One region of the Streptomyces sp. NPDC003284 genome, then DNA from elsewhere that is predicted to be linked to it. Evidence: riboswitches for the same ligand, from Rfam matches in the RefSeq annotation. Region 1 holds a riboswitch; the other holds the start of a gene.
The links. A riboswitch is a leader RNA that binds a small molecule or an ion and turns the genes downstream of it on or off. The one in region 1 is predicted to bind glycine.
Positions count from the first base shown of each region.

Region 2: it holds a riboswitch for glycine, as region 1 does, so the genes downstream of both, gcvP (aminomethyl-transferring glycine dehydrogenase) here and gcvT (glycine cleavage system aminomethyltransferase GcvT) in region 1, are expected to answer to the same signal.

Region 1 covers NZ_JBSFSI010000027.1:45,205-59,393, forward strand. The annotation lists gene ACWDYF_RS34210 (ABC transporter permease) at 1-270, opposite strand, end outside; gene ACWDYF_RS34215 (ABC transporter substrate-binding protein) at 378-2,165, opposite strand; gene ACWDYF_RS34220 (ABC transporter permease) at 2,234-3,241, opposite strand; gene ACWDYF_RS34225 (enhanced serine sensitivity protein SseB C-terminal domain-containing protein) at 3,583-4,374, opposite strand; gene ACWDYF_RS34230 (enhanced serine sensitivity protein SseB) at 4,513-5,316, opposite strand; gene ACWDYF_RS34235 (AAA family ATPase) at 5,358-6,056, opposite strand; glycine riboswitch at 6,227-6,327, shown strand; glycine riboswitch at 6,328-6,449, shown strand; gene gcvT (glycine cleavage system aminomethyltransferase GcvT) at 6,490-7,617, shown strand; gene gcvH (glycine cleavage system protein GcvH) at 7,726-8,103, shown strand; gene glyA (serine hydroxymethyltransferase) at 8,121-9,383, shown strand; gene ACWDYF_RS34255 (L-serine ammonia-lyase) at 9,482-10,849, shown strand; gene ACWDYF_RS34260 (Uma2 family endonuclease) at 11,914-12,465, shown strand; gene ACWDYF_RS34265 (hypothetical protein) at 13,237-13,494, shown strand; gene ACWDYF_RS34270 (hypothetical protein) at 13,491-13,703, shown strand; gene ACWDYF_RS34275 (hypothetical protein) at 13,700-14,189, shown strand, end outside.
Region 2 covers NZ_JBSFSI010000013.1:5,042-19,230, reverse strand. The annotation lists gene ACWDYF_RS24965 (APC family permease) at 1-1,000, shown strand, start outside; gene ACWDYF_RS24960 (TOBE domain-containing protein) at 1,068-1,463, shown strand; gene ACWDYF_RS24955 (molybdopterin-dependent oxidoreductase) at 1,495-1,959, opposite strand; gene modA (molybdate ABC transporter substrate-binding protein) at 2,159-2,986, shown strand; gene modB (molybdate ABC transporter permease subunit) at 2,983-3,828, shown strand; gene ACWDYF_RS24940 (ABC transporter ATP-binding protein) at 3,938-5,029, shown strand; gene gcvP (aminomethyl-transferring glycine dehydrogenase) at 5,136-8,021, opposite strand; glycine riboswitch at 8,198-8,292, opposite strand; gene ACWDYF_RS24930 (PRC-barrel domain-containing protein) at 8,406-8,783, shown strand; partial or broken gene ACWDYF_RS24925 (DNA polymerase IV) at 8,699-10,253, opposite strand; gene ACWDYF_RS24920 (MerR family transcriptional regulator) at 10,368-11,012, opposite strand; gene ACWDYF_RS24915 (bifunctional nuclease family protein) at 11,211-11,684, opposite strand; gene ftsR (transcriptional regulator FtsR) at 11,774-12,511, opposite strand; gene ACWDYF_RS24905 (FHA domain-containing protein) at 12,550-13,506, opposite strand; gene ACWDYF_RS24900 (DUF881 domain-containing protein) at 13,568-14,189, opposite strand, start outside.

The sequences.
Region 1 (14,189 bases):
GTGGGTGACGTCGCCGCCGCCCACATAGGTGCGGCCCGCGAAGATCCCCTGGAAGAAGTGCCAGACCTGGGTGTAGACCGGGGCACCCAGGTCGAGCTTCTGCCGGACCCCCTCGACGGCGGCCGGGTCGGCCTGTTTGCCCACGAAGCTCAGGGCGATGTCGACGCCCGCCCACTTGGGGACGAGGAAGAAGATGCTGAAGACCACCACGATGATGACCACCAGCATCACTGCGGCGGCGAACAGCCGCCTGATGAGGTAAGCGAGCACAGCTTACGGCCCGCCGCGGACCGCGGGCCCGGAGGTCTTCCGGAGCCCGCGGTCACGCCGCGCCGGCCTTCACCTGCCTTTCGTGCGGTACGGCGGGTGTGCCGGGTCTACTTCGAGGAGGACAGGCCGAGGTTGACGAAGTCGTAGTACCCGCTGTACGCGTTCGTCGTGTACACGTTCGCCAGTCGCGAGGAGCGCCAGTTCAGGAGCTTCTCGAAGACGAAGGGCAGGTAGTAGCCGCCCTCCATGACCTTGTGGTTGATCTGGGTGGCGATCTCCGCCTTCTTCGCCTCGTCCAGCGTGGTGCCGTACTGGTCGAAGAGGCCGTCGATCGTCTTGTCGTTGATCAGCGCGTAGTTGTTGTTGCCGCTCTGGAGGGTGTAGCGGCTGTCCCACAGCGGCACGCCGTAGCCCTGGACGGTCGGGAAGTCCGGGCCCCAGCCCATGATGATGATGCCGAACTTCTTCTTCTCGACGTTCGAGGGGCTGCCGATGATGCCGGCGGTCTGCGAGCCGTCGTACTGGTAGATCTCCGCGTCGATGTTGATCTTCTTCAGCGACGCCTGGAGCGACTGGGCGGTGGCCACCTCGACCGGCTTGTTGTTGCGGACCGCGATGGTGGTCTTGAAGCCGTTCGGCTGGTTGCAGGCCTTCAGCTCTTCCTTGGCCTTCTCGATGTTGCCGTTCTTGCCGGCCCCGGCCAGCTCGTACGGGTCGTACTTCTGGCCCTCGCCACCGGCGACGGACGGCGGGAGCATGTTGGTGCCGATGTCACCGCCGGCCACCGGGCCGCCTCGGGCGGTCTGGAGCGAGACGTGGTCGGCGCCGTAGATCACGGCCTTGCGGCAGTGCTCGTTGTCGAACGGCTTGACGCTCTGCGGGAAGACCGCGTAGCGGATGAAGCCGGAGACCGGGTTGTCCAGGTTGCCCTTGTGCTGCTTGAGGGCGATCTGGCGGCCCTGCGGCGACAGACCGGTCTGGCTCAGGTCCAGGTCGTAGTCGCCGTTGATCAGGCGCTGGTCCAGGTCGTTGGCGTTGGTGAAGAGCTTGATCGACACCTTGTCCGGGTACGCCTTGCGGACCGGGTCCGAGGACGCCTTCCAGTTGGTGTTGCGCACCAGCACGAGGCTCTTGCCCGGGTCGTAGGACTCGAACTTGTACGGGCCGGAGGAGAACGGGTGCAGGCCGTACTTCGACTTGGTGTCCTTGTCCTGGCGGACCGGGGAGGCCGAGGTCAGCGCCAGCATCTGGATGAAGTCGGAGTTCGCCGTGGGCAGGTGGAAGACGATCGTCTTGTCGTCCGGCGTGTCGATCGCCTTCAGGCCCAGGTGGTCGGCGGCCTTGTCCTTGTACGGGCCCGGGTAGGTCTTCTTCGGGTCCAGCGCCTGCTGGAGGTAGATCGGACCGCCGGACAGGACGTCCTGCGCCCAGACGCGCTCGATGCCGTACTTGATGTCCTTGGAGGTGATCGGCTTGCCGTCCTCCCAGGTGGACCCGTCGCGCAGCGTGAACGTGTAGGTCTTGCCGCCGTCGGTGACCTTGCCGGTGTCCGTGGCCAGGTCCGGGGTGAGCTTGGCGCCGTCGGCGCCCGGGGCGGTCGAGTAGGTCAGCAGCTGGCGGCTGTAGTAGCGCGAGAAGTCCCACATGAAGCCGTAGTAACCGCGTGTGGTGTCCCACGAGTCGGCGTCCTGGGTGCCGGCGAACTTCAGCTCGCCGCCCTTCTTGACCTTCGACGCGTTGACGACCTTGTTGTTCGCCGCGTCAAAGCCGGCGGCGCCGCTCTTCGAGCCGCCGTCGTCGCCGCCGCCGCACGCCGCCGTGGTCAGCAGTCCTGCGACCACGGCCGCAGCGGCCAGTGCCTTCTTGCGCCGCCCTGAGGTGCGTTGGGTAGTCACGATCTCGGTTCCTCCGGAATTGATGAGAGACCCCGTGCATGCGCCACGGGTCGCTTGGATACGGCGGTTCAGCGGGAGCCCTTGGGATCCAGCGCGTCCCGCACGCCGTCGCCGAAGAGGTTGAAGGCGAGGACGGTGATGAAGATCGCCACGCCGGGGATCACCATGTACATGGGGTCCGAGTCGTAGTAATCGATCGCGCTCGACAGCATCTGTCCCCAGGAGGCCGTCGGAGGCTTGACGCCCACGCCCAGGAAGCTGAGGGCCGCCTCGGTGAGGATGTTCGTCGGGATCATCATCGTCGTGTACACGATGATGGGGGCGACGAGGTTGGGCAGCAGCTCCTTGAACAGGATGTAGAACCGCCCGGCACCCAGCGAGCGCGCCGCCTCGACGTACTCGCGCTCCCGGAGCGAGAGCGTCTGGCCGCGCACCACCCGGCCGATGTAGGGCCAGCCGAAGAAGCCGATGACCAGCACCATCACGAACACGCGCACACTCGACCCGGTCAGCCCCAGCATGTCGTTCGGCATGACCGAGACCAGCGCGATGATGAAGAGCAGCTGCGGGAAGGCCAGCAGGCCGTCCATGACCCGGCTGACGACGGCGTCCACCCAGCCGCCGAAGAAGCCGGCCAGGATGCCGAGGACCGTGCCGAGCACGACGGCGACCAGCGCGGACAGGAAGCCGACCAGGAGCGAGATCTGCGCGCCGTAGAGGATGCGGGCGAAGATGTCGCGGCCGTTGACCGGCTCGACACCCAGCAGATGGTCGCCGCTGATGCCGCCGAGGGAGCCCGTGGGCGTACCGAACAGCGGGTCGATCAGGTTCTCGTGGTAGAGGTCCGGGTCCTGCCCGATCAGCTTGGCGAGCGCGGGTGCGAGCACCGCGACCACGATGAGCAGGAGCACGACGACGCCGCCCGTCAGGGCGAGCTTGTCCCGCTTCAGGCGCTCCCAGGCGATCCGCCCCAGGGACCGGCCCTGGACGGCCTTGGCGCCCGGGGCGGCCACCGCCGCCTCGTCGGCCGCGCTCGGGGCCGCTTCGGCGGTCGGCTCGTGCAATGGTGCCGTCATTAGGCAGGGACCCCTCTCAACCGGCGGTAGCCGGCCCGCACTTGCCGCTGTGGCGGCATCGTCAGTCCGTCGTACACAGAGGCGAACGCCCCTTGTTGCGGGAGTCTTCAACGGGCGGGCGATCTGTTGCCAGACTTGACGGTGAAAGGATGCGCAAACGTGATGCGGGTAGGGGGGTTCCGTTATCCGGACGCTGGGTAACGGGGGGCGGACGCGGGCCAGTTGGCGTTTTCCTCCGCAGAACCGGACCTTCCGACCTCATCTACGCGCGAAGAGGATCACAGGGCGTGTCGGCCGGTCGGGGCGGTACGCGTGGTTCCGGTTCCGGTCGCCGCTCCGGATCAGTGTCCGCCGGCCGGCGGGTAGCCGTAGCCGCCCGCGGCGGCCTGCCCGGCGCCGCCGTGCGCCTCGCGGTCGTAGAAGGGCCGCGCGTTGGCGCGCAGCCACATCACCACCGGGTCGTACTCGTCGGACATCACCACGGTCGAGACCGGCAGCCCGTCCGGGACGGCCGCCATGGACTGCTGCATCATCGAGCGCACCGAGTCGACGGCGGCCGGCGAGGTGTCGTAGACGTCCAGGCCGATGGCCAGATACGGGGACCCGACGGCGGGCTGCACCCAGGTGCGGCGCAGCGAGCGCAGCGCGGGCGTGTGGTGGGCGGTCTGGGTGAGCAGCGCGTAGAACTGCGGGATCTCCAGGGCCGGTTCGGACAGTCTGAGCGGTCCGGCGGGCTGGCGGTCCAGGCCGGAGGCGATCCGGCGCAGATCCAGCCAGGGGATGCCGACGCCGCCGCCCGGGGCGTGCGGATTGAGCCAGAGGCCGAAGTGGTCGGGGTAGAGGGTGCGGGCGACGTCCAGCCCGTCCACCACCTCGTAGGAGCGCATCCAGCCGCTGGCCGACAGTTCCTGGGCGGAGGTGACGCAGGGCGCGTAGCCGTGGCCGCCGACCTCCATGTGGCCGTACTGGGCGTCGGGGGCACCGGCCTGGCCGTGCCAGAGCAGCATCCAGACCTGGCCGGTGGACGGGGTCGCGAGGGTGCGCAGCAGCGCTTCGTAGGCGTCGTACCGCCCGGGTGTCACCTGGCGGAGCATCTGCTCGACATGCCCGGCCGCGGTGTCGCTGGCGCTCACCATTTACCGCCCCTCCGTGTTGCCCTCGACCGGGCTGTGCGTCCAGCTTAAAGCCGCCCGGCGGCCCGGTCCGTGCCGCGGTCGCGCGCGCGGGCGGCGCCGGTCCGTGCCGCCGGCGTCCGCGCGCCCCCCGCCGTCTCAGTGTCCGTGCCCGTAGAAGGGCCTGACCTTCTCCCGCAGCCATACGGCCACCGGGTCGTCCGTGATGTCCAGCAGGACCAGGTTCACCGGCCAGGCCGGGGGCGCCGCCGCCAGGGCGCGGCCCAGGGCGTCGAGCGGGCGGGCGCGCGCCTCGTCGTCCGCCGAGGTCAGCTCGACGCCGACGAACAGGACCGGGTCGGCGGTCTCGACGGCGGCCAGGCAGCGGCGGGCGGTGCGCACCACGCCGGTGGCGTCGAACTCGGCGGAGGCGGCGGACAGGAAGTCCACCGGGTCGTCCTGCCAGTCGGGTTCGTAGAGCCGGACCCGGCCGCCGGCGGCGGGGCCGTCCAGCGCGGTGCGCCCGGCCCGGCACAGTGCGGCCACGGCGGGCGGCGGCAGCGGCATTCCGGCCACGCCGTCCGGGTTGAGCGCGATGCCGACCTGGGCGGGCAGCCCGCGGGCGAACTCCACGGCGGGCGCGACGGTGTACGCCATGTGCGCGCCGACGACGTGGCGGAACTGCTCCTCGGAGCTGAAGACCGGTACGTACGCCTGGCCGTCGATCTCCAGCGTGGGCAGGTCGAGCGGGCCGCTGTCCGGGCCGCCGCCGTTCGGCAGCGGCACCCACAGGAAGCTGCGGCCGAGCACCTCGATGACGCGGCCGCCGGCCGTGGGGATGCCGAGGGCCGCGGAGAGCACCTCCTCCAGCTCGTTGCCGGGCCACCCGCCGTGCGGGTGGGGGTGTGCCTGTGCCGGGAAGTCCCCCGGAATGTCCGCGGAGAAGTCCGCCGGGAAGTCCATCTGCCTACCGCCTGCCGGAAACCACTGGTGTGACCGGAAGGTTATCGGGTGCCGGGGCCGGGCCGGCCGGTGAAGGCGATCCGGCGCAGCCCGGCCGCCGCCGCGCGGTCCAGCAGCACCGCCGAGGCGCAGCCCTCGGGCAGCTCGCCGCGCTCCACCGCGGCCAGCAGCCGGGCGACGGACCTGCGGTGGCGGCCGAAGGCGTAGCGCGAGACCCGGCGGCCGCGCTCGCGCTGGCCGGTGAGCGCCGCCTCGGGGGCGACGTCCAGCAGGACCAGGTGGAGGGCGCCGCCGCGGCGGCGGGCGGCGCGGGCCAGCCAGCCGCGCACCCAGCGCTGGGTGCCGCAGTCGTGGACCACGACGCCCTCGCCGCCGCGCAGGGCGCGGCGCAGCGCGGCGTAGTGGGCGAGGCGGACCAGGGGGCGGTAGAGCGCGTAGGGCAGGCGGTGCGCCAGACGGGCGTCCCAGCGGTCGCGGGTGTCCTGCGAGTCGATGCGGGGGCCGGGCGCGGCGCGGCGCATCAGCGTGGACTTGCCGCCGCCGGGCAGTCCGGTGACCACGACCACGTCGCCCGGTCCGAAGAGCAGGGCGTGCGGGGCGCGGCCGGGGCGCTCGCGCAGGTCGCGGACGACGGGGGCCGGGGGCCCGTCGCACCGCTCGCGGGCCGGGGCCCCCGGCTGTCCCGGCAGGGCGGGCGCCCGGGTGATCACGTACGCCGGCGCGGTCCTGTTCACCGTCATCGTCCTCCCCGGGGCGGTGACGGTTCACCTTCCCCTTGAGTGTAAAGAGAAGGTAATGGACGGTGTCTGCCGTTTCCGTGCGCGTTCTGCCACAGCACGGTTACAGATCCGGCCTGCCGTGAAGTGTCCGGGCATGCAATGATGTGCGCGCCAACTGCATACCGGCCGTTTGAATCCGCGCGGGAGAGTCCCCGGCAGCGTGTCTGCCCGGGGCGCCGAAGGAGCAAGTCCCTCCCTTGAATCTCTCAGGCACCGTTACCGCGCGGGCGAGGCACATCTGAAAAGCGGGCCGCCCGCCCTGCCGCGGCGGCCCCACCCAAGGTGCAAGCCGTGTCCGTCCGTCCTCGGGCGGTCATGGCGAACCTCTCAGGTTCCGATGACAGATGGGGAGGACACGCCCCGTCCTCGCCCGCCATGCCTGGGAGACCGACCGATGAGCAGTTCCGTGTCCCGTCCGCTCCGTCACACCGCCCTCGACGCGGTGCACCGCTCGCTCGGTGCCACGATGACCGACTTCGCCGGCTGGGACATGCCGCTGCGCTACGGCTCCGAGCGCGACGAGCATGTCGCCGTGCGCACCCGGGCCGGTCTGTTCGACCTGTCCCACATGGGCGAGATCACCGTGACCGGCCCCCAGGCCGCCGCCCTGCTGAACTTCGCGCTGGTCGGCAACATCGCCTCGGTCGGCGTCGGCCGCGCCCGCTACACCATGATCTGCCGCGCGGACGGCGGCATCCTGGACGACCTGATCGTCTACCGGCTCGCCGACACCGAGTACATGGTGGTGGCCAACGCCTCCAACGCCCAGGTGGTGCTGGACTCGCTCACCGAGCGGGCGGCGGGCTTCGACGCCGAGGTCCGCGACGACCGGGACGCCTACGCGCTGCTCGCGATCCAGGGCCCGGAGTCCTCCGGCATCCTGAAGTCTCTCACCGACGCCGACCTGGACGGCCTGAAGTACTACGCGGGTCTGCCCGGCACGGTCGCCGGGGTGCCCGCGCTGATCGCGCGCACCGGCTACACCGGCGAGGACGGCTTCGAGCTGTTCGTGAAGCCGGAGCACGCCGTGGAGCTGTGGCAGGCGCTGACCGAGGCCGGCGCGGGCGCGGGCCTGGTGGCCTGCGGTCTGTCCTGCCGCGACACGCTGCGCCTGGAGGCGGGCATGCCGCTGTACGGGCACGAGCTGACCACCGCCCTGACCCCGTTCGACGCGGGTCTGGGCCGGGTGGTGAAGTTCGAGAAGGAGGGCGACTTCGTCGGCCGCGAGGCGCTGCTGGCCGCCGCCGGGCGCGCCGAGCAGGCCCCGCCGCGCGTCCTGGTCGGGCTGGTCGCCGAGGGCCGCCGGGTGCCGCGCGCCGGGTACTCCGTGGTGTCCGGCGGCGAGGTGATCGGCGAGGTCACCTCCGGCGCCCCCTCCCCCACCCTGGGCAAGCCGATCGCCATGGCCTACGTCGACGCCGCGCACGCCGCGCCGGGCACGGCCGGGGTCGGCGTGGACATCCGGGGCAGCCACGAGCCGTTCGAGGTCGTGGCGCTGCCCTTCTACAAGCGGCAGAAGTGACACCGTCGAGCCACGGCCGACGGTGATCCGGGTCACCCGACCCGCCTCACGCATGCCCGCGCACTCCCTCATTCACCACCACTGACCCGCGTACAGGAGAATTCAGGCATGAACAACCCCCAGCAGCTGCGCTACAGCAAGGAGCACGAGTGGCTGTCGCCCGCCGAGGACGGCGTCGCGACGGTCGGCATCACGGAGTTCGCGGCCAACGCGCTCGGCGATGTCGTCTACGCCGACCTCCCGGCGGTGGGCACCACCGTGACCGCGGGCGAGACCTGCGGCGAACTGGAGTCGACCAAGTCGGTCTCCGACCTGTACTCCCCGGTCAGCGGTGAGATCACCGAGGCCAACCAGGACGTGGTGGACGACCCGTCGCTGGTGAACTCCGCCCCCTTCGAGGGCGGCTGGCTGTTCAAGGTCCGCCTCTCGGAGGAGCCGGCCGACCTGCTCTCCGCCGACGAGTACACCGCGCAGAACGCCGGCTGAGGGGCGGAGGGACACCGATGAGCGTTCTCGACACCCCCCTGCACGAGCTGGACCCGGACGTGGCCGCCGCGGTCGACGCGGAGCTGCGCCGCCAGCAGTCCACGCTGGAGATGATCGCCTCGGAGAACTTCGCTCCGGTCGCGGTCATGGAGGCGCAGGGCTCGGTCCTCACCAACAAGTACGCCGAGGGCTACCCGGGCCGCCGCTACTACGGCGGCTGCGAGCACGTCGACGTGGTCGAGCAGATCGCGATCGACCGGGTCAAGGCGCTGTTCGGCGCCGAGCACGCCAACGTGCAGCCGCACTCGGGCGCCCAGGCCAACGCGGCGGCGATGTTCGCGCTGCTCAAGCCGGGCGACACGATCATGGGTCTGAACCTCGCGCACGGCGGGCACCTGACCCACGGCATGAAGATCAACTTCTCCGGCAAGCTCTACGACGTCGTCGCCTACCACGTGGGCGAGGACGGCCAGGTCGACATGGCCGAGGTGGAGAAGCTGGCCAAGGAGTCCAAGCCGAAGCTGATCGTGGCCGGCTGGTCGGCGTACCCGCGGCAGCTGGACTTCGCCGCGTTCCGCCGGATCGCGGACGAGGTCGGCGCGTATCTGATGGTCGACATGGCGCACTTCGCCGGTCTGGTCGCGGCGGGCCTGCACCCCAACCCGGTGCCGCACGCCCATGTGGTGACCACCACCACCCACAAGACGCTGGGCGGCCCGCGCGGCGGTGTGATCCTCTCCACGGCCGAACTCGCCAAGAAGATCAACTCCGCGGTCTTCCCCGGTCAGCAGGGTGGCCCGCTGGAGCATGTGATCGCCGCGAAGGCCGTGGCCTTCAAGGTCGCCGCGGGCGAGGACTTCAAGGAGCGCCAGCGGCGTACCCTGGAGGGCGCCCGGATCCTGGCCGAGCGCCTGGTCCAGGAGGACGCCAGGGCGGTGGGCGTGGACGTGCTGTCCGGCGGCACCGACGTGCACCTGGTCCTGGTGGACCTGCGCCACTCGGAGCTGGACGGCCAGCAGGCCGAGGACCGCCTCCACGAGGTCGGGATCACCGTCAACCGCAACGCGGTCCCGAACGACCCGCGGCCGCCGATGGTCACCTCCGGCCTCCGGATCGGCACCCCGGCCCTGGCGACCCGCGGCTTCACGGCCGAGGACTTCACCGAGGTCGCGGACGTGATCGCCGAGGCGCTGAAGCCGTCCTACGACGCCGAGGCGCTCAAGGCCCGGGTGAAGGCCCTGGCCGACAAGCACCCGCTGTACCCGGGTCTGGACAAGTAAGACACCCCGAGGGGCACCGCGCACCGGCCGGCGACCCCGGCCCGGCACCGCGCGGTGCCCCGCCCCTCGCACCACCCCCCGCATTGAGGAGTCCCCCCGTGGCCATCTCGGTCTTCGACCTGTTCTCGATCGGCATCGGCCCGTCCAGCTCCCACACGGTCGGCCCGATGCGCGCGGCCCGCATGTTCGCCCGCCGACTGCGGAGCGAGGGGGTCCTGGAGCCGGTCGCCTCGCTGCGCGCGGAGCTGTACGGCTCCCTCGGCGCCACCGGCCACGGCCACGGCACCCCCAAGGCGGTGCTGCTCGGCCTGGAGGGCGACTCGCCGCGCACGGTGGACGTGGAGACCGCCGACGACCGGGTCGCGCGGATCAAGGAGTCCGGCCGGCTGAACGTGCTCGGCGAGCACGAGATCGCGTTCTCCTTCGACGACGACATGGTCCTGCACCGCCGCAAGGCCCTCCCCTACCACGCCAACGGCATGACCCTGTGGGCGTACGACGCCTCGGGCGCCGAGCTGCTCACCAAGACGTACTACTCGGTGGGCGGCGGCTTCGTCGTGGACGAGGACGCGGTGGGCGCCGACCGCATCAAGCTGGACGACACGGTCCTGAAGTACCCCTTCCGCACGGGCGACGAGCTGCTGCGCCTGACCCGCGAGACCGGTCTGTCGATCTCCGCGCTGATGCTGGAGAACGAGCGGGCCTGGCGCACCGAGGACGAGATCCGCACCGGCCTGCTGGAGATATGGCGGGTGATGCAGGCGTGCGTGACGCGCGGCATGAGCCGCGAGGGCATCCTGCCCGGCGGCCTGAAGGTGCGCCGCCGCGCGGCCGTCACCGCCCGCCAGCTCCGGGCCGAGGGCGACCCGGCCGCCCGCGCCATGGAGTGGATCACCCTGTACGCGATGGCGGTGAACGAGGAGAACGCGGCCGGCGGCCGGGTGGTCACCGCCCCCACCAACGGCGCGGCCGGCATCATCCCCGCCGTCCTGCACTACTACCTGAACTTCATCCCGGGCGCCGACGAGGAGGGCGTGGTCCGCTTCCTGCTGGCCGCCGGGGCGATCGGCATGCTCTTCAAGGAGAACGCCTCCATCTCCGGCGCCGAGGTCGGCTGCCAGGGCGAGGTCGGCTCGGCCTGCTCGATGGCGGCGGGCGCGCTCGCCGAGGTGATGGGCGGCACGCCCGAGCAGGTGGAGAACGCCGCCGAGATCGGCATGGAGCACAACCTCGGCCTCACCTGCGACCCGGTCGGCGGCCTGGTCCAGATCCCGTGCATCGAACGCAACGGCATGGCCGCCGTCAAGGCCGTCACCGCCGCCCGCATGGCCCTGCGCGGCGACGGCTCCCACAAGGTCTCCCTCGACAAGGTCATCAAGACCATGAAGGACACCGGCGCGGACATGTCGGTGAAGTACAAGGAGACGGCGCGGGGCGGGCTGGCGGTGAACATCATCGAGTGCTGAGCAAGTAGGCCCTGAACAGCGCGTTCGTGTCTTTCGGCGCTGTCGGGGCCTTCCCTGCTTACGCGGCGGAAAGTCCCTGGAACATCCCCTGGAAGGGGCTTTTGACCTGCAGGTTCACGGCACGTGATCAACGCCGGATGTGCCGATCACCCACCAGCTGATGTATCAAATCGATCCCTTCCCCCCGCTCAAGGGATGCCATTCGATACATGAACTCTGCGGAAAACCCGCGCTTGAAGCAGCGGCTGGCCGGCCTCTCCCCCCACATTCACGACGGCGCAGGCGCGACAGGCCCTGTTCTCCCCTCCCTCTCTGGCGCACTTGGTCACGGAGGGGGAGATAGACGAACTGTGCCATGGGGTGTACCGGCGGGCAGACGCCCCGGAAACGGCGCACACGGATCTGCTGGCCGTGTGCGCACGGGCCCCTCGCGCCGTCTTGTGCGGTGAATCCGCCCTGGCCCTGCATGAGCTGATCGATGACATCCCGGCAGCAGTACACATCGCCGTGCCGCGCGGTACACGCCGCCCGACGATTTCCTACCCGCCGATGGTGGTGGCGCAGTACGCCGCGAAGACCTTCGCTCTCGGTATCGAACGGTTCGAAGCAGCCCCGGGAGAGACCGTCCGCAGTCTCGTCGCAGGACAAACGGGATCACGTCGTCCGGCGTGGGCCGGCATCGCGAGGGTGAACCGGCGGGCCCAAGCGGGGCAGCAGCGGACCTGGTGCCCATCCAGCCTGCCCGGCCTTGGTGACGACTGATGCCGCCAGAGGCCGTTGTGCCTGGTCAAACCACATGCGTTACTGGGCGCCGGTGCTTCGTACTGCAACGCCCAAAGGCCTCCGGCCACCCTATGGCCACCCGGCAGATGGCCGCCGCCCCTGAAAGTCACCCAACGCCAGCTGTTGGGTCTGAACGTCTACGGGCCGAGCTCACACCCCGCGTCACGGCGGCCGCTCGTGCGGACCGGTTACCCCTACTAGTGCACGCACGTCACGGAAGTCCACCCGTGGGAAGGCTCTGTCCGCCGTATCATGACGGCACACGGGAAGGAGCACCGTCCATGAGTGTCGACGCGATCACGCACACCGAGTTCCCCGCGGGATACGTGGTGTTCTTCGGCGCCGACGGAAAGATCATCATGACCCCGCAGAGCGAAGAGCACTCCAGCACGATCAGGTCGATGCAGATCGACTCTCTCGCCCTCGGCCGTCATGCGAAGGTCACCTCGGACGTCTACATCGACTTCCCCGCCGACGAGAACTCCGCCCCCGACCTGGCCATCCTGCGCGAGGACGCGCGCAAGGAGGGCAAGCGCTACAGCTTCGAGGACGTCCTGTTGATCTCGGAGGTCGTGTCCACGTCCTCGGCACGCAAGGATTACGACGACTGCACCGCGAAGTACGGCCGGTACGGCATCCCCGTCTACCTCGTCGTGGATCCCTACGCCCGGGAAGTCGTCCTGCACACCGAGCCCACCTCCAGCGGCTACAGCACCGCCCACACTCGCGCATACGGCACAGGCAAGCTCTCCATCCCCCTGGCCGACGGCCGCACCTTCACCCTCGACCTCGACGAACTGCCCCTGCCGAACCCGGAGCCCGACACTCACTGAGTCTGAGAAAACACGCCCCGAAGCAGGAAGAGGCCCGGCAGCCGGTCGGCCGCGCGCAGGATCATCGAAACCGGACTGAATAGCTCCACTCATTGGGGCGCCCGGGGTCTGGTGATCATTCCCGGTGCTTCCCTGTCCTTCCGGCCTCATTCTGGCCCCAGGAAGGCCCGGCGGCAGGCTGGGCCGGGCCCCGTCGGGCAGGACCCCAGTTCTGAACCCATCCCCCGGCCGAGCAGATCGAGGCCGCGTCTCGCGAGTACGAGGGCGCCATCGGCCAGGCCCGCCGCACCGACCGCGGCGAGCGCGCCGCGAAGAAGGTCCTCGACAAGCTGCCCGCCAGCACCTACGGCACATGGCGCGTCTTCCGCACCCCGTCCTCGCGGTAGGCCCCGGACCTCGCCGAGATCACCCGCATCTTCAAAGCCCACGGCCTTCGGCCCCGTCTCGATGAGGCCCGCACCCCGAGCCGCAAGGTCGAGCTTGCCAAAAAGACGCATTCTACGCGCTTCGCATCAGGGCGGTAATCGGTCTCGGGGGCGGCGTCCCTCGAACGGAGAAGAGCACCTGTTCCGCCCCTGCCAGGGCGACTACCACTGAAAGCAGAACGCCTCGGCCGGTGATTACGTCAACGGCCTTGAGGTCTGTACCCAACTCCTGCATTGGAGGAGCACGGCCATGGCGAAAACAGCAACAAGCGTTACTCCCGTCGGCGTCACCAAGCACCTACCTTCTGTGCCTCCACAGTCCGGAGCCCTCATTGTCGACGCAGAAATGCAGCCTCGTGTCGAGCAGAACTCCCCCCGCATCATGGCTGCCATCAACGACCCCACCACCGGGTTCGAGGTGCTCACCGCTGCGCATGGCATCCAGGTCGTGGAGTTGGAAGGTCCATTCGACGGCCTGTACGGGCACTACCTGCAGCACAAGGACGGCACCCGTCTCCTCGCTGTCCCCGCCGGACAGGACCCTTCCACCCGCCTGTGGGCCGCCCGCGCCCTCCTCGCCCACCAGGGCGTGATGGCGGTATGACCTTCTCCGACTTCGACGAGGTCACCGCCGCTACTCCCACCGCGTTCCTCGGCCGGCTCGCCGCCGTCCTCCCCGAGGCGGTCGACGAGGCGATGCGGAAGGCCCTACAGGACGTGTACACCCCGGAGAAGGCCAAGGAACTCGCGGACGGCATCTTCCTCCGCCTCCGCCAGCTATACACCGGCAACGCCACGGAGGTGACGCTGTGACCGCCACGATCCCCCTCGACCTCGCCCTCACGGTCCGACGCGGGACCACCTCCCCCGGCAAGGCCGCCGACATCCGCGACCTCAGCCCCGCCGACGGCACCGCCGCCCTCGTCTACGACAGGCACCGTGCCGACCCCGGCACCGCCGTCTGGTTCGCCCGCATCTTGCTGCGCCAGCACGGGTACGCCGTCCGCGAGGTGATCCTCGACGGCATGGGCCCGGGCATCACCGCCCTGTTCCGGGAAGCGTCCCGGCTCCGCCTGGACGTCCACCTGGGCAGCGGCAAAGGCACTCCCAGGGTCGTCACCTACGACAACAGCCCGGCCGCATACCAAGTCCCGGCTGGCTGGGACCTGGCGGACGCCACGGACCGGCTGCCCGCCGCGCATGCGGCGGCCCGCCCTCACGTTGTCCGCGTACTGCGCGCCATCGACGTGGAGAAGGAGAACAACGGCGGGCGTATGGACAAGGCCCTCGACGTGGCAG
Region 2 (14,189 bases), on a different contig from region 1:
CAACGGGCGTGCGCTGGCCTATCTGGCGCACCGCTACCTCGGGAACGCCTTCGGCACGGTCTACGACGTCTCGACCATCGCCATCCTGTGGTTCGCGGGCGCCTCCGCGATGGCCGGGCTGCTGAACCTGATGCCGCGCTACCTCCCCCGCTACGGCATGGCCCCGCACTGGGCCCGCGCGGTGCGCCCGATGGTCCTCGTGTTCACGCTGATCGCCTTCCTGGTCACCTGGATCTTCGACGCGAACGTCGACAAGCAGGGCGGCGCGTACGCGACCGGTGTGCTGGTGCTGATCAGCTCGGCGGCCATCGCGGTGACCATCGCCGCGCACAAGGCCGGCCAGCGCGGGTGGACGGTCGCCTTCGCGGTGATCTCGGCCGTGTTCCTGTACACGACCGTGGCCAACGTCATCGAGCGCCCGGACGGCGTGAAGATCGGTGCCTGCTTCATCGCCGGGATCATCCTCGTCTCGCTGCTGTCGCGGCTGGCCCGTGCCTTCGAGCTGCGGGTGACCAGTGTGACGCTGGACCCGATGGCGGAACGTTTCATCCGAGATATCGCCAGCCGCAAGATCCGGATCATCGCCAACGAGCCCGACCGCCGCGACAAGGCCGAGTACCGCGACAAGATCGAGCAGATCCGCTCCGACAACGACATCTCCGACACGGAGGACTTCGTCTTCGCGGAGGTCACGGTGACCGACCCGTCCGAGTTCGAGTCGGGCCTGAAGGTGCGCGGCGAGGTCCTGCACGGCCGCTACCGCGTCCTGGCCCTGGAGTCCGCCTCCGTCCCCAACGCGCTGGCCGCGCTGCTCCTGCGCATCCGCGACATGACCGGCCGCACCCCGCACATCTACTTCGAGTGGACCGAGGGCAACCCCTTCCACAACTTCCTGCGCTTCTTCCTCTTCGGGCAGGGCGAGGTCGCCCCGGTCACCCGCGAGGTGCTGCGCGAGGCCGAACCGGACCCGGCCCGGCGCCCCCGCGTCCACACCGGATGAGCACACCCCGGCACTCGCCGCCGCCCCTGCGTCCGCCGCACCCGGCCGGGGCCCTATCGTGACCGGCATGCAGTCCTACACCATCGGCCAGGCCGCCCGTCTGCTCGGCGTCAGCCCGGACACCGCCCGCCGCTGGGCGGACGCGGGCCGGGTCACCACCCACCGCGACGAGGGCGGACGGCGGCTCATCGACGGGCGGGACCTCGCCGCCTTCTCGGTGGAACTGGCCAAGTCCGGCGGCGGCGAGGAGGACCCCTCCTACACCTCGGTCCGCAACGCCTTCCCCGGCATCGTCACCGCCATCAAGCTCGGCGACGTCGCCGCGCAGGTCGAGATCCAGGCCGGCCCGCACCGCCTGGTCTCACTGCTGACCCGGGAGGCCGTGGAGGAACTCGGCCTGGAGGTCGGCATGGAGGCCACCGCCCGGGTGAAGTCGACGAACGTGCACATCGACCGGACCTGACGGCAGACGGGACCGGCCCCCCGGCCGCCGCTCAGGCCGCCGCGGCGCCCGCGCCGTATGCGCCGTCCACCCGGATCGCCCGGATGCCGCTGACATAGCGCGCCCCGCAGCGGTCCTGCGGAAGCACCAGCTGCGGTCCGTCGCCGTCCAGCGGTACGTCGTCCAGGGCCACCGCGAGCAGCACCGGCGCCGCCCCGAAGTCCGGGTCGATCTCCGCCCAGGACAGCAGCGTGCGGTGCCCGTCCGCGCCCGCGACGTCGATCAGGAACCGCAGCCGGTCCTTGCGCCGGGCCGGGTCGAAACCGGGCCCGGCGTCCGCCAGCACGTCGTACAGCCGGGGCCCGGCGAAGCGGTGGCGCCGCACCCCGCTGGTCGCGCAGTCGAAGCTGACCCGGGCCCGGTGCTGGGGCCAGCCCAGCAGGTCCGGCACGGTCAGACGCACCGGTCGGGTGAGGTCACCGGTCAGGACGAGTTCGGCGAGCGGCACGGCCACCACCTCCGGCAGGTCCGTACCCGCGGGGCGACACCGTACAAACGCACATGCAACCCTGGGATACGGAAGGACCAGCTCATGCGAAGCAACAGGAGACTTATGCCTCGCACTTGCGGCAGTATCATCGCGGCACGGCCCCGCACGGCCGTGCCAGGGCGCGACAACCTTCTTTTTCGTGCACGACCAGAGGAGTAGATCCGTGATGACCCGTTCCGTGCGCCGGACCCGGACCCTACAGGTGGCCGGTGCGGGAGCCGTGGCCCTGCTGGCCCTCAGCGCCTGCTCCTCCTCCGACTCGTCCTCGTCCTCCGACGCGCCCTCCGGCAGCTCCTCGGCGTCCTCCGCGCCGAAGCTGTCCGGCACCGTGACGGTCTTCGCCGCCGCGTCCCTGAAGGAGAGCTTCACGACGCTCGGCAAGGAGTTCGAGCAGCAGCACCCGGGCACCAAGGTGGCCTTCAACTTCGGCGGCAGCGACACCCTGGCCGCGAGCATCACCAGCGGCGCCCCCGCCGACGTGTTCGCCGCCGCCAGCGCCAAGACCATGAAGATCGTGACGGACAAGAAGGACGAGGGCGCCGCGCCCGTCACCTTCGTCCGCAACCAGCTGGAGATCGCCACCCTGCCCGGCAACCCGGACAAGATCGCCTCTCTGAAGGACCTCACCAAGTCCGGTCTGAAGGTGGTCCTGTGCGACAAGACGGTGCCGTGCGGCGCCGCCGCCCAGAAGGCGCTCACCGCCAGCGACCTCAAGCTCACCCCGGTCTCCTACGAGCAGGACGTCAAGAGCGCCCTGACCAAGGTGGAGCTGAAGGAGGCCGACGCGGCCGTCGTCTACAAGACCGATGTGCACGCGGCCGGTGACAAGGTGGAGGGTGTGGAGTTCCCCGAGTCGGCCAAGGCCGTCAACGACTACCCGATCGCCCCGCTGAAGAGCGCCCCCAACGCCGCGGGCGCCAAGGCGTTCATCGAGCTGGTCACCTCGGCCGAGGGCCAGAAGGTGCTGTCCGAGGCCGGCTTCCTCAAGCCGTGACCGTGACCGACAAGGCCGGCGCCGTGACCCGCGGAGGCGGGGCACGGCGCCGGCGTGCCGTCCGGGGCGTGCCGCTGCCTCTGCTGCTGCCCGCCCTGGTGGGCCTCGCCTTCCTGCTGCTGCCGCTGCTCGCCCTGCTGATCCGCGCGCCCTGGCGCAGTCTGCCGGACCAGCTGACCAGCACCGAGGTCTGGCAGGCACTACAGCTCTCGCTGGTCAGCGCCACCGCCGCGACCGCCGTGAGCCTGGTGCTGGGCGTCCCGCTGGCCTGGCTGCTGGCCCGCACCGACTTCCCCGGCCGCGGCCTCGTCCGGGCCCTGGTGACGCTGCCGCTGGTGCTGCCGCCGGTGGTGGGCGGTGTGGCGCTGCTGCTGGCGCTCGGGCGCAACGGCGTGGTCGGGCAGTGGCTCGACTCCTGGTTCGGGATCACGCTGCCCTTCACCACGGCCGGTGTGGTGGTCGCGGAGGCGTTCGTGGCCATGCCGTTCCTCGTCATCAGCGTCGAGGGCACGCTGCGCGCCGCCGACCCGCGCTACGAGGAGGCGGCCACCACGCTCGGCGCCTCCCGCTTCACCGCGTTCCGCCGGGTCACCCTGCCGCTGATCGCGCCCGGCATCGCGGCGGGCGCGGTGCTGGCGTGGGCGCGGGCGCTCGGCGAGTTCGGCGCCACGATCACCTTCGCCGGGAACTTCCCGGGCCGTACGCAGACCATGCCGCTGGCCGTCTACCTGGCGCTCCAGGACGACCCGGCCGCCGCCATCGCGCTGAGCCTGGTGCTGCTGGCCGTGTCGATCGCGGTCCTCGCGGGTCTGCGGGACCGTTGGATGACGGCGTCCTCATGAACCGAGCCGCGCCGCGCCTCCCGCTCCCCTCCCCCTCCTCCCCCTTCTCCCCCATCTCCCCCTCGCCCTCCCCTCCCCCGGACGGCCCCGCATCCTGGACGATCGCCTCATGACCGACATCGACGAGACCGCGCACCGGGTCCGCGCAGACGACGGGCCCGACACCGGACTCGACGCCCACCTCGTCGTCGACCGGGGCGGCTTCCGGCTCGACGTGCCCCTGACCGCCGCGCCCGGCGAGGTCGTGGCGCTGCTCGGCCCGAACGGCGCCGGGAAGACCACCGCCCTGCGCGCCCTGGCCGGACTGGTCCCGCTCACCGGCGGGCGGCTGCGCCTGGACGGCGCCGAGCTGGAGCGCACACCGCCGGAGAAGCGCCCGGTCGGGGTCGTCTTCCAGGACTATCTGCTCTTCCCGCACCTGTCCGCCCTGGACAACGTGGCCTTCGGCCCGCGCTGCCAGGGCGCGACCAGGGCCGAGGCCCGCGCTCAGGCCGCCGAGTGGCTGGCGCGCATGGGCCTGGCCGATCACGCCGGGGCCAAGCCGCGCCGGCTCTCCGGGGGCCAGGCCCAGCGGGTGGCCGTGGCCCGCGCGCTGGCCACCCGGCCCCGGCTGCTGCTCCTGGACGAGCCGCTCGCCGCGCTGGACGCCCGCACCCGGCTGGAGGTGCGCGCCCAGCTCCGCCGACACCTCGCCGAGTTCGAGGCGGTGGCCGTGCTGGTCACGCACGACCCGCTGGACGCGATGGTGCTGGCCGACCGGCTCGTGGTCGTCGAGCACGGCCGGGTGGTGCAGGAGGGCACCCCCTCGGAGATCGCCCGCCGGCCGCGCACCGACTACATCGCGCAGCTCGTCGGTCTGAACCTGTACCGCGGGCGTGCCGAGGGGCACCTGGTGCGGCTGGAGTCCGGTACCGCCCTCACCACCACCGAGAAGCTCACCGGACCGGCGTTCGTCGCCTTCCCGCCGGGCGCGGTCACCCTCCACCGGGAGCGCCCCGCCGACACCAGCGCGCGCAATCTGTGGCGCTGCGAGGTCGCCGGTCTGGAGACGCACGGCGACCGGATCCGCGCCGACCTCACCGGCGACCTCGCCCTCGCCGCCGATCTGACGACGGTCGCCGCCGCCGAACTCGGGCTGGAGCCGGGCGCCGGGGTCTGGGCGGCCGTCAAGGCGGCCCAGACCCACGCCTACCCGGCCTGACCCGAGCGCGGCCCCCCACACGCGGGAGGGGCCCGCACACACGAGGGGCCCCGCCCCCGGCCGCTGCGGACCGGGGGGCGGGGCCCCTCGTGGACGTACCGTCCGCTCAGTCCTCGTACGCGTCCAGCGGCGGGCAGGAGCAGACCAGGTTGCGGTCGCCGAACGCCTGGTCGATCCGGCGCACCGGCGGCCAGTACTTGTCGGCCGTGGAGACACCGGCCGGGAAGACGGCCTCCTCACGGCTGTAGGCGTGCTCCCACTCCCCGCCGAGCGCGGCGGCGGTGTGCGGGGCGTTGCACAGCGGGTTGTCGTCGGCGGGCCAGGCACCCGAGCCGACCTTGTCGATCTCGGCCCGGATCGCGATCATCGTGTCGCAGAACCGGTCCAGCTCGGCCAGGTCCTCGGACTCGGTCGGCTCGATCATCAGCGTCCCGGCCACCGGGAACGACATCGTCGGCGCGTGGAAGCCGTAGTCGATCAGCCGCTTGGCGACGTCGTCCACGCTGACACCGGTCGCCTTGGTCAGCGGACGCAGGTCGATGATGCACTCGTGGGCGACCAGACCGCCGGGGCCCGTGTAGAGCACCGGGAAGTGCGGCTCCAGGCGCTTGGCGATGTAGTTGGCGGACAGCACGGCCACCTGCGTGGCGCGCTTGAGTCCCTCGCCGCCCATCAGCCGGACGTACGCCCAGGAGATGGGCAGGATGCCCGCCGAACCCCAGGGCGCGGCGGAGACCGGTCCCACGCCCGTCTCCGGGCCCGCGGCGGGCTGGAGCGGGTGGTTGGGCAGATACGGCGCGAGGTGCGCGCGTACGGCGACCGGGCCGACGCCGGGGCCGCCGCCGCCGTGCGGGATGCAGAACGTCTTGTGCAGGTTAAGGTGGGAGACGTCGCCGCCGAAGTGGCCCGGCTTGGCGAGGCCGACCAGGGCGTTGAGGTTGGCGCCGTCGACGTAGACCTGGCCGCCGGCCTCGTGGACCTGGGCGCAGATGTCGGCGACGTGCTCCTCGAACACACCGTGCGTGGACGGGTAGGTGATCATCAGCACGGCGAGCTGCTCGCGGTGCTGCTCGATCTTGGCGCGCAGGTCGTCGACGTCGACCTCGCCGTCCTCGGCGGTCTTCACCACGACGACCTTCATCCCGGCCATCACCGCGCTGGCGGCGTTGGTGCCGTGCGCGGAGGACGGGATGAGGCAGACGGTGCGCTGCTCGTCGCCGTTGGCGCGGTGGTAGCCGCGCACGGCGAGCAGACCGGCCAGCTCACCCTGCGATCCGGCGTTCGGCTGGAGGGAGACCTTGTCGTAGCCGGTGACCTCGGCGAGCCGGTCCTCCAGCTCGCGGATGAGGGTGAGGTAGCCCTGCGCCTGCTCGGCGGGGACGAAGGGGTGCAGCTGGCCGAACTCGGGCCAGGTGACCGGCTCCATCTCGGTGGTCGCGTTGAGCTTCATGGTGCAGGAGCCCAGCGGGATCATGCCCCGGTCCAGCGCGTAGTCGCGGTCGGCGAGCTTGCGCAGGTAGCGCAGCATCGCCGTCTCGGAGCGGTGCTGGCTGAAGACGGGGTGGGTGAGGTAGGCGTCGGTGCGCAGCAGGTCCTGGGACAGGATCTGGCCGGCGGCGGCGTCCAGCGCGTCGATGTCGCCGGTGGCGCCGAAGGCGGACCACACGGTCCGCAGCTGGGCGCGCGTGGTGGTCTCGTCGCAGGCGATCGAGACGTGGTCGGCGTCGACGAGGCGGAGGTTCACGCCGCCCTCGCGCGCGGCGGCGACGATCTCGGCGGCGCGGCCCTCGGCGCGGACCGTCAGCGTGTCGAAGTACGCCCCGTGGACGACGGTGGCGCCGCCCGTCTTCAGGCCCTCGGCGAGGACGGCGGCGTAGCGGTGGGTGCGCAGCGCTATGTCCTTCAGGCCCTCGGGCCCGTGGTAGACGGCGTACATGCCGGCCATGACGGCGAGCAGCACCTGCGCGGTGCAGATGTTGCTGGTGGCCTTCTCACGGCGGATGTGCTGCTCGCGGGTCTGGAGGGCGAGGCGGTACGCCTTGTTGCCGTCGGCGTCCACGGAGACGCCGACCAGGCGGCCGGGCAGGCTGCGGGCGAACTGCTCGCGCACCGCCATGTAACCGGCGTGCGGTCCGCCGAAGCCCATCGGCACGCCGAAGCGCTGCGTGGTGCCCACGGCGATGTCCGCGCCCAGCTCGCCGGGCGACTTCAGCAGGGTGAGGGCGAGCAGGTCGGCGGCGACGGTGACCAGGGCGCCCAGCGCGTGCGCCTGGTCGATGACGGGCTTGAGGTCGCGGACGGCACCGGAGGCGCCGGGGTACTGGAGGAGGACGCCGTTGATGTCGCGCTCGGCGAGCGCGGCGGGGATGCCGTCGCTCAGGTCGGCGACGACGACCTCGACACCGGCCGGTTCGGCGCGGGTCTCGATGACGGCGATGGTCTGCGGCAGCGTGTCCGCGTCGACCAGGAAGAGACCCTTCTTGTTCTTGCCCATGCGCCGGGACAGCGCCAGCGCCTCGGCGGCGGCGGTGCCCTCGTCGAGCAGGGAGGCGCCGGAGGTCGGCAGACCGGTGAGGTCGGCGACCACGGTCTGGAAGTTCAGCAGCGCCTCCAGGCGGCCCTGCGAGATCTCCGGCTGGTACGGGGTGTACGCCGTGTACCAGGACGGGTTCTCCATGACGTTGCGCAGGATGACCGGCGGGGTGAACGTCCCGTAGTAGCCGAGTCCGATCATCGAGCCGAGGACCTGGTTGCGGTCGGCGAGGGAGCGCAGCTCGGCCAGCACCTCGGCCTCGGTGCGGGCGCCCGGCAGGTCCAGGGTGTCGGCGTTCTTGATCACGTCCGGCACGGCGGCGGCGGTGAGTTCGTCGAGCGAGCCGTAGCCGACCTGCGCGAGCATCTTGGCCCGCGCCTCCTGGTCGGGCCCGATGTGGCGCTGCTCGAAGGGGATGCCCTGTTCGAGCTCGGAGAGCGGAATGCGCTGGGCGGTCATTGCGGAGGCCTCCTGGTCTGACGCGACCTTCGAGGGACACCACGGCGCGGGTGTCCCGACGGCCTCCCCCTCTGTCATCTCAACCTGAGAGCTTCACCGGGCCGTCCGTGGGCGCCCGGCTTTCACCGTCGGTGAGAGCGGACGCCGTCGACATCCGCTCTGCTTTCCAGAGTGACCTCGTCCGTGCGGTACGTGGGCCTGAGAGATTCCGGGGAGGATTTGCTCCTTCGGCGCCTCCGGTGTTGCTGGAGGACTCTCCCGCACGGGGTCAGCAGCCGCTGCCAGGGTACCAGCGGGCCGGGAGCCCGAGCCTTCGAGTGGCCGCCCCGCCGAATGTGCTCTTTTGTAGTGCTTACGGATGAGTTGCGACCATGTGGAGGGACCGTGCTGACCGAGATCGATCCGCGCAACCTGATCGGCCGCAAGGCGTTCGACCGCAACGGCCACAAGATCGGCACGGTGGACGAGGTGTACCTCGACGACGCGACCGGTGTGCCCGAGTGGGCGGCCATACGCACCGGCCTGTTCTCCCGGGACGCCTTCGTGCCCCTGGAGCCCAGCGAACTGGTCGAGGGCGCCCTGCGCGTCCCCTTCGAGCGCGCCCTGATCAAGGAGGCGCCGGACTTCGGCGTCGGCCGCCACCTCTCCCCGGAGCAGGAACTCCAGCTCTACCACCACTACGGCCTCGATGTGACACCTCCGGTCGCTCCCCTGGACCGCGACTTCGGCAAGCTGGCGGGCTCCGGCACGGAGGAGCCCTGAGGCAGGCCGGCCCTGTCCTCTCCTCTCCCCCTTCCCGCGCCGCACTCGTACGCGTACTCATCCGACGCCCAGCGCGGTCCCACCCCCGGGGGTGCCCGCCGTGCCCGCCGGGTCCGTCGATTCCGTCGCGTCCGCCGGTCTTCGCCGTACCAGCGGCAGCGGATCCGCCGGTTCCAGAGCCGGGTCGTCGACGCGGAAGGTCCTGATCCGCCCCGGCGCCGACTGCGGTGTCTCGAAGCGGACCGTGACCCTGCCGACGCCGCTGCCCTGCACCCAGCCGTGTCCGTGCTCGGTGTGCCGCACGTCGTGCCCCGCGGACCAGTGCCGCTCGGCGGGCTCCGCCGGTTCCGGTGCCGGTTCGTCCACGGGCTCCTCAGCGGGGTGCTCCGCGGCCTCTCCGGCCGCCTGGGCGAACAGGTCCTCCTGGGTGTAGTCGGCGAGCCCGGACACGCCCACTCCGAGCAGCCGCACCCCGCCGGTGGTGTCCACCGAGTCCAGCAGCCGGGCGGCGGCCTCCCGCACCACCGCCTGGTCGTCGGTGGGCCCGCGCAGCGTCTCCGACCGGGTCAGCGTGGAGAAGTCGTACCGCCGCACCTTGAGCACGATGGTCCGGCCCGACAGGCCGGCCCCGCGCAGCCGCCCCACACAGCGGTCGGCCAGCCGCTGCACCTCCAGGCCCACCCGCAGCCGGTCGTGGATGTCGATGTCGTAGGTGTCCTCCACCGACACCGACTTCGTCTCCCGCTCGGCGACCACCGGCCGCTCGTCGTGGGCCAGCGCCATCGCGTGCAGCGCGTGCCCGTGCGCCTTGCCCAGCAGGCGCACCAGCTCGTCCTCGCCCGCCTCGGCGAGCTCGTCGACGGTGTGGATCCCGGCCCGGCGCAGATGGTCCCCCGTGGCCGGTCCCACGCCCGGCAGGGTCCGCACCGACAGGGGGCCGAGGAGGGCGCGCTCCGTGCCCGGTTCGATGAGCACGAGACCGTCCGGCTTGGCCCGCTCGGAGGCGATCTTGGCGAGCATCTTGGAGGCGGCCAGGCCGACCGAGCCCGTCAGCCCCGTGACGGCCCGGATGTCGGCCCGCAGCCGCGCCCCCGCCAGCCGGGCGGATTCCTCGTCCGAGGCCGCTCCCCCGGCCTCCAGGTCCACGAACGCCTCGTCCAGGCTCAGCGGCTCCACCAGCGGGGACAGCGCCCGCAGCAGCCCCATCACCTGCTCGCTGATCGACCGGTAGAAGCCGAAGCGCGGCACCAGATACGCGGCGTTCGGCGCCAGGCGGCGCGCCTGGGCCATCGGCATCGCGGAGTGGACGCCGAAGACCCGCGCCTCGTACGACGCGGTGGCCACCACACCGCGCGGGCCGAGGCCGCCCACCACGACCGCCTTCCCGCGCAGGCTCGGCTTGGACGCCTGCTCCGCCTGGGCGAAGAAGGCATCCATGTCGAGATGCAGGATCGTCGGCGCGCTTCTCACATCTCCGATGCTGCACCACGCCACTGACAATGCCCCCGGCGCGGCGCACGACGCGCGCTCAGGCGGCCGTCCGCGACCGGGATCCGGCCTGCCGCCGAGCGGGCCGGCGGGCGGTCAGACCGCCCGGTTGCGGCGCCTGGCCAGCTCGTCCCCGGGGTTGTGGCCCACCAGGGTCTCACCGGTGTCGACACGCTCGCCGTGCAGCTGCGACAGGGCGCTCTCCACATCGCGCCACACCACTCCGACGGCGATGCCGAAGATGCCCTGGCCGCCCTGGAGCAGAGCGTGCACCTCGTCGGGCGAGGTGCACTCGTAGACCGTCGCGCCGTCGCTCATCAGCGTCATGCGCTCCAGGTCGCTGAACCCCTGCCGACGCAGGTGCTGCACGGCGGTCCGGATGTTCTGCAACGAGACACCGGTGTCCAGGAACCTCTTGACGATCTTCAGGACGACGACGTCGCGGAAGCTGTAGAGCCGCTGGGTGCCGGACCCGTGGGCCGGGCGCACGCTCGGTTCGACCAGGCCGGTGCGGGCCCAGTAGTCCAGTTGCCGGTAGGTGATGCCTGCCGCCGCACAGGCCGTCGGGCCTCGGTAGCCGATTTCCTCGGACGCCATGGACGCCGCCCCTTTGCCGCTCGGCACGGCCGCCGGCCGCTGCGGAGCCTGGTCGGCCGCGCTGTCGTGAAGCCGGTACGGACCGCTTCCCCCGACGTCGATCCCGGGGGCACCCCCAGCCGTACCGTCGCCGCTGCTGCTCACGCCGACCTCCGTCCTTGACCTGCCTCCTCGACGGTAGGCAGTCACCACGGGTGCGTCAACGATCGCCACACTCGGCACGCCGAGTGATAATCACCCTAAGAGTGGTTTCCCGTGCCCCACCGCGGGGAAAGGCTAGCCGAATGCCCTCGTGAGGGGCTCAAGGGCACCCTGGCCGGCCGTCGGCATATGCGGGTGTTCTCACTGGCTGCTGGTGCCGAAGTCCTCCGGCGAGATCTGGTCGAGGAACTCGCGGAATTTCTCCACCTCGTCCTCCTGCTCGTCCGGGATCGCGATGCCCGCGTCGTCGAGCACCGTGTCGCTGCCGTAGATCGGCGTACCGGTGCGCAGCGCGAGCGCTATGGCGTCGGACGGGCGGGCACTCACCTCCACTCCGCTGGCGAAGACCAGCTCGGCGTAGAAGACACCCTCGCGCAGATCCGTGATGCGTACTTCCGTCAGCTCCTGGCCCACGGCTTCCAGCACGTCCTTGAACAGATCGTGGGTCAGCGGACGCGCGGGGGCCATGCCCTGCTGCGCGAAGGCGATCGCCGTCGCCTCCCCGGGTCCGATCCAGATAGGGAGGTAGCGGTCGCCTCCCACTTCACGCAGGAGCACGATCGGTTGGTTGGAGGGCATTTCGACCCGGACACCTACGACATCGAGCTCGTTCACACAGCAACCCTAGGCCGTGCCCGGGACGTTTGGGTAGTCGGGCCGGAAACGGAAGGCCGATCCGGCCGCCGGACGGCCGCCCGGGACCCTCAGGGCAGCCGCACCCCGAGCGCGGTCTGCACCAGCGCCGAGTGCAGCCTGACCGTGAGCGCGGCCAGCTCCTTCGCACGGTCCTCGGCGTGCACCCTGGTCTGTGGGTTGCGGTGCCGTCTGAGCGGGGCCACCACCTGGTCGACGAGCCCGGCCTCCCGGTCCGCCGCGGCCTTCATGACCCGCAGATGACGGGGTTCGATGCCGAAGCGCCCCAGCTCACGGATGAGCGAGGCGACAGTGACGGTCTCGGCGTCGTAGCTGCCGTCCTCCAGTGGGGTGACGAGCCCGTAGGACTCCCACTCCTGGAGGTCCCGTTCCTCGATCTCCGCGGCGGCCAGCAGCCCGGCCCGGCCGATCCGGGGCGCCGCCGGTGCCTCGGTCCGCCGCAGGACCGCCTCACCGCCGCGCTGCCGGCCGAGCACCGGCAACTGCACCGCCTCGCCCCGCTCCACCGCGTCCAGATACTCGCGGATCACCTTCAGCGGCAGATAGTGGTCCCGCTGCATCCGCAGGACCCGGGCGAGGCGCTCGACGTCGTCCGCGCTGAACTTGCGGTACCCCGAGGGGGTGCGCCGGGGCTCCACCAGGCCCTCCGCCTCCAGGAAGCGGATCTTGGAGATGGTGACCTCGGGGAACTCCTCGCGCAGCGCGTTCAGCACCGTGCCGATGCTCATCAGCCCACTGTCCGCGGCGGTGGTGCCGTGCCCGGCACCACCGCTCGGTGTATGAAGCATGGACCTTCCCTGGGTTCCCCGGACGGCGTCCGGGGAGGTCAGTAGCCCTGCCGGCTCGAGTAGAAGACCAGCCGGTACTTGCCGATCTGCACCTCGTCGCCGTTGGACAACGGGACCTCGTCGATCCGCTCCCGGTTCACATACGTGCCGTTCAGGCTGCCGACGTCGGCCACCGTGAACGAGCCGTCCTGGACGCGGCGGAACTCCACATGGCGACGCGAGACCGTCACGTCGTCGAGGAAGATGTCGCTCTGCGGATGGCGGCCGGCCGTGGTCAGCTCGCCGTCCAGGAGGAAGCGGCTGCCCGAGTTCGGACCGCGGCGCACCACCAGCAGGGCGGAGCCGAGCGGCAGCGCGTCGACGGCGGCCTGCGCCTCGGGCGAGAGCATCGGCGTCTGGCCGGTGGCCTCCGCGTCGTAGGCCTCCAGACCGGAGATGGAGATCGTGGACGTCGTCTCCGACGCACGCTCCGGCACCACCCCGGGCCTCAGCGGCGCGCCGCAGTTGGAACAGAAGCGGCTGTTCTCCGCATTGCGGTTACCGCACCTCGTACACACCAGGGCCGACATGGACGGATCCTCCTGCCGCGGCTGCCCCGCCGGGGAATGGGACGCGTACGGGTCGGCGGCAAACCCTCCACCCGCACCTGAGGTTGACGGTTGGCCGAAACCTATGCCGCCGGCCTGGGCAGGGTCAACCGACGGCGCGCCGTGGCCGCCGGAAAAGTCACCGCCCTGACCGGCGACCTGGTCCCTGAACAGCGGGCGCTGGCCCTCCGCCGCGCCGGGCTGTGCGCGATGGCGGGCGGTCGCGTTCTCGCCACCCTCTCGCGCGCTCTTGCCGAACAACTTCGCAAACAACTTCACGGGCGATTCCCCTTGACCGAAACAGACCCGCCCGTGGGGCAGGACGAACCCTGACGTCGTACACCGGTCGACCCGGACATCCTCACAACGTCCGTATCCACCAGACAGTTTCCACCACGCACCACCCAATCGGTGCGCCGACCCCCCGCAACCTCATGCCCCTGCCGGACGACGGCCATGCACCCCCGGTTCACTGCGAGGACGACCGAGCGTAGTCAGGCAGCTTCGCTGCTCGCAAGGCGTCCACGACGATCTTGTCCGAACGCTCGACGGACACGGTGGCCTGCTCCTTCTCCAGGGTCTGCACCACACCTCCGGGGATGTTGAGCGCCGGCTCCAGGTCCTGCGGCTTGCCGATGACCTGGAAACGAAACGGCGTATTGATCTTGTTCCCGTCGACGTCCACGCTCTTGCCGGAGTCCGTCAGATAGGTGCCCGCCACCACGCGCACGCCGTTGACCTCGATGGCCTCCGCACCGGCGGCGCGCAGCTCCTGTATCGCGTCGAGCAGCATGTCGGCCCGGACCGTCCCCTTCGTGTCCTCGATGGTCACCGTGATACCGGGTCCCTGCGCGGCCACCGTGCCCGCCAGGATGCCCAGTTGCCGTTCCTTCTCCTCGGTCTGCTTGCGGGCCTCCTCGGCCTGGTCGGAGCTGTTCTCCAGCTCCTGGCGCTGCTTGTCGAGACCCTGCTTCTCGTCCTCAAGACGCTGAGTACGGTCGTCCAGTTCATCGAGGATGCGTACAAGATCTTCTTGCCGGGCGCCGCGCAGGGCGTTGTCGCTGTCGCTGTTGGACGCGACCTGGATGGCG